Regions from separate parts of the Sphingobium anseongense genome, predicted to be linked through region 1. Evidence: riboswitches for the same ligand, from Rfam matches in the RefSeq annotation. Region 1 holds a riboswitch; the other holds the start of a gene.
What was found. A riboswitch is a leader RNA that binds a small molecule or an ion and turns the genes downstream of it on or off. The one in region 1 is predicted to bind cobalamin.
Positions count from the first base shown of each region.

Region 1 (3,413 bases):
CATCGCTTCCCGCCGACACGGTCCGGGTCGAAAGCGCGCCGATCGGCGGCAAGATGGCCCTGATCGCCATCGCCGCCGATGGCAACATGGTCCGCCTGGACGGCGCGGGCAATCGCGCGCCGCTGACGAAGGCGGACGTCGCGGCCGCATTGCAGCATGGCCCCCGCGTTGCATCGCTCGACCTGCTGTCCGAAGGCGATCACTATTATTACGCCCACAAGCAGCCGGTCAGATTGCCGGTGTGGCGCGCTATCCTGGCCGATGGCGAGGCGTCCCGACTCTATATCGACGCGCGAACCGGCACCCTGCTCCGCGCGATCGATGGCGCCGGGCGAACCGAACGCTGGTTGTGGAATGCGCCGCACAGTTTCGACCTGCCCGTCTTGCGTACGCGGCCCTGGCGCGATCTCGCGCTCCTTCCCTTGCTCCTGGCCGTTACGGCGATCTGCGCCACCGGCACCTGGATGGGTGCGCGCAGGCTCGGCCGCGATGTGCGGCGGCTCAGGCGCCGACTGTCCCGTCAACGCATCCCCTCTCACCTGCGGAGCCTGTCATGAACGCGACCCCCGTCACTGCCCGTACAGATTTGCGCACCCGCATCGGCTGGCTGTTCGGCCTGCTCATCGCGGCCAATGTCGGTGCCTGGGCATGGGCATTTTCGCTGTTCCATGGTCAGCCGCTGATGCTGGGAACGGCGTTGCTCGCCTGGGGGCTGGGACTGCGCCATGCGGTGGATGCCGATCATATCGCGGCCATCGACAATGTGACCCGAAAGCTGATGCAGGACGGTCAGCGACCCATCACCGTGGGTTTCTGGTTCGCGATCGGCCATTCGGCGATCGTGGCGGTCGCCGCCGTCGCGATCGCCCTTATGACCAGCGCACTGTCGCAATTTGAATCCTTCGGCGAGGTCGGCGGCGCCGTGGCGACGGGAGTGTCGGCGCTCTTCCTGTTCACCATCGCGGCCATGAACCTCTTCATCCTCCATTCCGTCTGGAACACCTTCGCGCATGTCCGGGCCGGTGGCGCGTATGTCGAGGAAGATCTGGACATGCTGCTGAGCAATCGCGGGCTGCTCGCGCGACTGTTCCGTCCGGTCTTCAAGCTGATCCGGCGGAGCTGGCACATGGCGCCGCTGGGCTTCCTGTTCGGCCTCGGCTTCGACACCGCCACCGAAGTCGCCATCCTGGGCCTTTCGGCCAACCAGGCCGCAAATGGCCTGTCGATCGGGACGATCCTTGTGTTTCCGGCGCTGTTCGCGGTCGGCATGGCGCTGATCGATACGGTCGACGGCGTGGTGATGCTGGGCGCTTATGAATGGGCCTTCGTCAAGCCGATCCGCAAGCTCTACTACAATATCACCATCACCCTGATCTCGGCCATCGTCGCGATCGTCATTGGGGGCATCGAAGCTCTGGCCCTGATCGGCGACAAGCTCGGTCTGACGGGGTGGCCATGGAGCCTGGCCGCGAAGCTGGGAGAGAATTTCAACAGCCTGGGCTTTGCCATCATCGGTCTTTTCATCCTCTGCTGGCTCGTCAGTTTCGCGATCTACCGCTGGAAGCGTTTTGACGAGATCGAAGTCTCGGTCGCCGCCTGATCGGCCTCGGTCGACCGCCGGTGCCATCCCTGCGCCACGACGGAGCGAAAACAATGTTTGGCGCAACTTTCATTTTCGGTTAGGGCGATCATCGAAAGGCTGGCTGATACCGCCTTTCGATGATCGCGCCGGTGCCCCGCAAGGGGCTTAATCGGGAATGCGGTGCGGAAGGCGCAGGCTTTTCCAAATCCGCGGCTGTCCCTGCAACTGTAAGCGGATAGCGCGATGCACATCGTCCCCTTGAATCAGGGGGACTGCCACTGGACGGCGCCTATGCGCCAGGTCTGGGAAGGCGTGCATCAAGCTGTGACCCGCGAGCCAGGAGACCTGCCGGCGCACCGGTCGCTCTTGCCTTGATCCAGGGAATGGTCACGGCACGGTAACTCTCCGTCTGAGCGACGAAGCCGTGCGGCTGGGGCTGCACGGCGCGCGGCCACGGACGCATTGTCGCGCCCGCCCGTCGTCGCGCGCCGGCCGGATCTCTCCGGCAAGCCCCGCCTCGTCTCGCTCTGGCGCGCAGGGAGTATATATGTCCGACCTTTCAAAGGTTCCGGTCACTATCGTCACGGGCTTTCTGGGCGCGGGCAAGACGACGCTTATCAGCCATCTGATCCGCAATTCCGGGGGCAGGCGGCTGGCGGTCGTGGTCAACGAATTCGGTACGCTGGGTATCGATGGCGATATCCTCCAGTCCTGTGCCATTCCCGATTGTCCGGCAGATAATATCGTCGAACTGGCCAATGGCTGCATCTGCTGCACGGTAGCGGACGATTTCATTCCCACGGTCGAAAAGCTGCTCGCGCTCGATCCGCGACCCGATCACATCCTGATCGAGACATCGGGGCTGGCGTTGCCCAAGCCGTTGCTCAAGGCGTTCGACTGGCCCGCGATCCGCAGCCGGATCACGGTGGACGGTGTATTGGCGCTGGCCGATGCGGAGGCGGTGGCGGCCGGCCGCTTTGCGCCCGATATCGCCGCGCTCGACGCGCAGCGAGCCGCCGATCCGGGCATCGACCATGAAACGCCCTTGTCCGAGGTGTTCGAGGACCAGCTCGCCTGCGCCGACATGGTGCTGCTGACCAAGGTCGATCTCGCCGGACCCGAAGGCGTCGCCGCCGCTCGCACCGTCATCTCGGCGGAATCGCCCCGGCCCGTTCCGGTGATCGAACTGACCGAAGGCGTGATCGATCCGCATCTGATCCTGGGCCTCGCCGCCGCCGCCGAGGACGATATCGCCGCGCGCCCGTCGCACCATGATGGCGACGACGATCATGAGCATGACGATTTCGACAGCATCGTCGTCGAGTGGGGCGAGATCGCCGATCCGGCCGCGCTCGCCGCGCGAATCGAAACGCTGGCGCGCGATCACCATATCCTGCGGGTGAAAGGCTATGCCGCCGTCGCGGGCAAGCCGATGAGGCTGCTGGTGCAGGCGGTCGGCGCACGGGTGCGGCACCAATATGACCGTCCCTGGCGGGCCGATGAAGTGCGGCGCACGACGATGGTAGTGATCGCCGAACATGACCATATCGACGCCGACGCCATTCGCGCGATGCTGGTGGGATAGACCGGCGCGATGCACGTCATCTTCCGCGAAACCCACGGGATGGAGGAAACCGCCGTCCCGCAGGATCTGGGGCAGGCGCCTGCGGATCTGGTGGTCCTGTCCTTTTCGGACAGCGACCTTGGCGCGTTCGCGGCGGCATGGCGGAGCGCGCATGCAGCCGATAAGGACGTGCCTTCGCTGCGTCTCGCCAATCTTTCGGCGCTGACACATCCCTTGTCGGTCGACACTTATATCGATCGCACCCTG
Region 1 is NZ_JBBJUL010000014.1:20,629-24,041, forward strand. It holds gene WG908_RS15290 (peptidase) at 1-557, shown strand, start outside; gene WG908_RS15295 (HoxN/HupN/NixA family nickel/cobalt transporter) at 554-1,600, shown strand; cobalamin riboswitch at 1,713-1,949, shown strand; gene cobW (cobalamin biosynthesis protein CobW) at 2,130-3,167, shown strand; gene cobN (cobaltochelatase subunit CobN) at 3,177-3,413, shown strand, end outside.

Region 2 (3,413 bases), on a different contig from region 1:
GCAGCGTCTCCCCCTGTTCGCGGACCAGATTGGGATGGGTTGCGCCCAGCACAACATAGAGTGCGTCGGGGTGGCGCGCGGCGATGGCCGGCATCGCGCGAATTACATGCTCGATCCCCTTGTCCGGGGCGAGCAGCCCGAATGTCAGGATGACACGTCGTCCCGTCCAGCCAAATGGCGCCTTCATGGCGTCGGGTTCGACCAGGGGCCGGTCGGGCACGCCATGGGGGATGACGGAGATGCGCGCGTCATCCATGCCATAACGTTCGAGCAATATGTCGCGTCCACGTTCGGCCATGACCATGATCCGGCCGGCGCGCCTGAGCAGCGCATCCATCACCCGCGCCTCGTCCGCGTTCGGCCGGTCGAGGATGGTGTGCAGCGTCACGACCAGCGGCACGCGGGTACGGTCGAGCAAGTGCAGGATCATGTCGCCGGCGGCGCCGCCGAAAATGCCGAATTCATGCTGTAGCCAGATCGCTTGCGCGCCGCTTTCCTCTATGCGGCGCGCCGCATCGGCATAGGCCAGGACGTCGTTCTGGGCGATGAGGCGGACATCGGAGGGATAGACGGCACCCGCGCCATCGTCCATCGCATAGCTGTCGATCCGCATCGACGGGAAGGCCAGTTGCAACGCATCGCGGCAATGGCCGGTGAAGGTCGCAATGCCACAGCGACGCGGCAGCGAATTGCCGATCAGTGCGATATGTTGGGGCACGGCGTTGCCTGCCAGAGTTCCGAAGGACACATGGTTCATCGACGGGATATTCCTGCTGCCGCTACGCTGCCCGGAGGGACTGCGGATCGGTCGTGGGGTCAACGCTCCGCGCAGACAAAGGTTGCGGCACTGCAACATGGATCAAGCTGTTTGGCGATCGCAGGATGAGGTCGTTACACGCGGCGTGCCCGTGTGATTTATGCCTCACTGCCGAAACAAGCGGTGCAATAGCACATCTGGACGTTGGCGCGCGCGATCTTTTAGCTTAAGGGCGCCGGCGAGGCGGCATCATGTCGCTTCGCCAGATCGTGCCGGTGCCTTTTTCGAAGGGCTTAAAAGGGAATGCGGTGTGGGCGGTCGCTTCCGTCCAAATCCGTAGCTGTCCCTGCAACTGTAAGCGGCGAGCGCGATGCACTGGTGGCCCTTGTTCGAGGGCCGGCCACTGGAGGGCGTTTCTTCCGGGAAGGCTGGTGCATCACGCCCTGACCCGCGAGCCAGGAGACCTGCCGGCGCTTGGTCGCTCTTGCCCTGGTCCAGGGAATGGCCATGGCACGGTTTTGCCCGTCTGAGCGACGAGTTATGCGGCGGGGGCCGCATCGTCGCCCATGCGGCGGGCCTATAGGTGTCCGTCCGTCGCATGCGCGTCGACCGTTCGCGCGGTACGCCCCCGTCCTGTTCGCTCGGGACGCCAAGGGGGCAATATTCATGTTGAAGACCGGAATTTCGTTCATCGCGCTGCTCACCGCCGCGCCCGCCATCGCACAATCACAGGCCGTCGAGGATGACATCGTCGTCACTGCGGCCGGCATCGCCCAGTCGCGCGACGAGGTCGGCCAGGCGATCACCGTCCTCGACGCCGACACCATCCGCACCCGGCAGAACATCAGTGTCACCGACCTGATCGCGACAACGCCCGGCGTCCGCTGGAACCGCAGCGGCAATATTGGTGGCGTCGCCGGCGTGTCGTTGCGCGGCGCGGAAACCACCCAGACGCTGGTGCTGATCGACGGGGTCAAGGTCAATGACCCGAGCGGCATCGGCGACGGCTTCGACTTCGGCAACCTGCTGGTCGGCAACGTCCACCGCATCGAAATCCTGCGCGGTTCCAACTCGGTGGTGCATGGTAGCCAGGCGATCGGCGGGGTCATCAATCTGATGACGCAGACGCCGGCTGAAGGCTTCGCCGCCAACGCTTCGGCCGAATATGGCTATAGCGATACGCTCAACGCCAAGGCGGATATCTCGGGCGGCAGCGGCATGGCCACCGGCGGGATCGGGGCAGCCTATTTCCGCACCGACGGCATATCGTCCTTCGCTCGCTCGCGCGGGGGCAGCGAACGCGACGGCTACGAAAATCTGACGCTTAACGCGCGGCTGAAGCTGGCGCTCAGCGAAGCGCTCAGCATCGACCTGCGCGGCTATTACATCCATTCGGAAAATGACATCGACGGTTTCCCCGCGCCCACCTATGCGCTGGCCGACACGCCCGAATATGTGCGCGGCGACCAATATGTCGGCTATGCCGGCGTCAACCTCGCCATGCTCGACGGTCGCCTGAAGCATCGCGCGGCGGTGACCTGGTTCCGCAACGACCGCAAAAGCTATACGGCGCGCGATACCGATGCCGACTATGGCTATGAGGGCACCACCCTGCGCTTCGATTATGAGGGTGTGTATGCACCGGTCGAATCCGCCAAGCTGCTGTTCGGTTACGAGCATGAACGGCCCGATTACGACTATTTCGATGCGTTCGGCGTGACTGCGGCCAAGGCCAATATCGACAGCGTCCACATCCTCGCCATCGTGCAGCCCTTCGACGGCCTGTCGGTGACCGGCGGCGTGCGCCACGACGACCACAGCCAGTTCGGCGGTGCGACCACTTTTGGCGCGAACGCCAATTACAGCCCCAATGGCGGCGTGACCAATCTGCGCGTCGCTTATGGCGAAGGGTTCAAGGCGCCGTCGCTGTTTCAGCTTTACGACCCGAGCTATGGCAACAGGGACTTAGGCCCCGAACGGTCCAGAAGCTACGACATCGGCATCGACCACAGCCTGATCGACGGCCGGGCGCAGGTGTCGGTGACCGCTTTCCGCCGCGATACGCGCGACCAGATCAACTATGACGTCACTATCGGTCTGTTCGGCGGCTATAACAATATCGACCGCACCCGCGCCAAGGGCGTGGAAGCGACGATGACGCTTCGCCCGGTGGACGCGCTGACGCTGACCGCCAGCTACAGCTATATCGACGCGCGCGACCGGTCCGCAGGATCGTTCAACTATGGCAATCGCCTGCCGCGTCGCGCCGCCGACGCGGTCAGCGCTTCGGTCGACTATGTGTGGAGCTTTGGCCTGTCGACCGGCGCGACCGTGACGATTGTCGGCGACAGCTTCGACAATCCTGCAAACACCCGCCGCCTGGACGGCTATGCGCTGGCCGGCGTCCGCGCCTCCTTCCCGATCGGTGACCATCTGGAAGTGTATGGCCGCGTCGATAATCTGTTCGACGAATCCTATGAGACTGCCTTTGGGTACGGTACCTACGGTCGGTCGGCCTATGGCGGCGTGCGTGTCCGTTTCTAGGACACAGGACGACCAGCAGGTTCACGCCGCCCGGATGCGAAAGCTCCAGGCGGCGCACAACCGGATCGTCGCGGCCAAGACGGTCGAAAAGGGGCTGGTGATGGTCCACACC
Region 2 is NZ_JBBJUL010000003.1:109,324-112,736, forward strand. It holds gene WG908_RS05080 (glycosyltransferase family 4 protein) at 1-757, opposite strand, end outside; cobalamin riboswitch at 1,014-1,243, shown strand; gene WG908_RS05085 (TonB-dependent receptor plug domain-containing protein) at 1,424-3,301, shown strand; gene cobO (cob(I)yrinic acid a,c-diamide adenosyltransferase) at 3,288-3,413, shown strand, end outside.
Region 2: it holds a riboswitch for cobalamin, as region 1 does, so the genes downstream of both, WG908_RS05085 (TonB-dependent receptor plug domain-containing protein) here and cobW (cobalamin biosynthesis protein CobW) in region 1, are expected to answer to the same signal.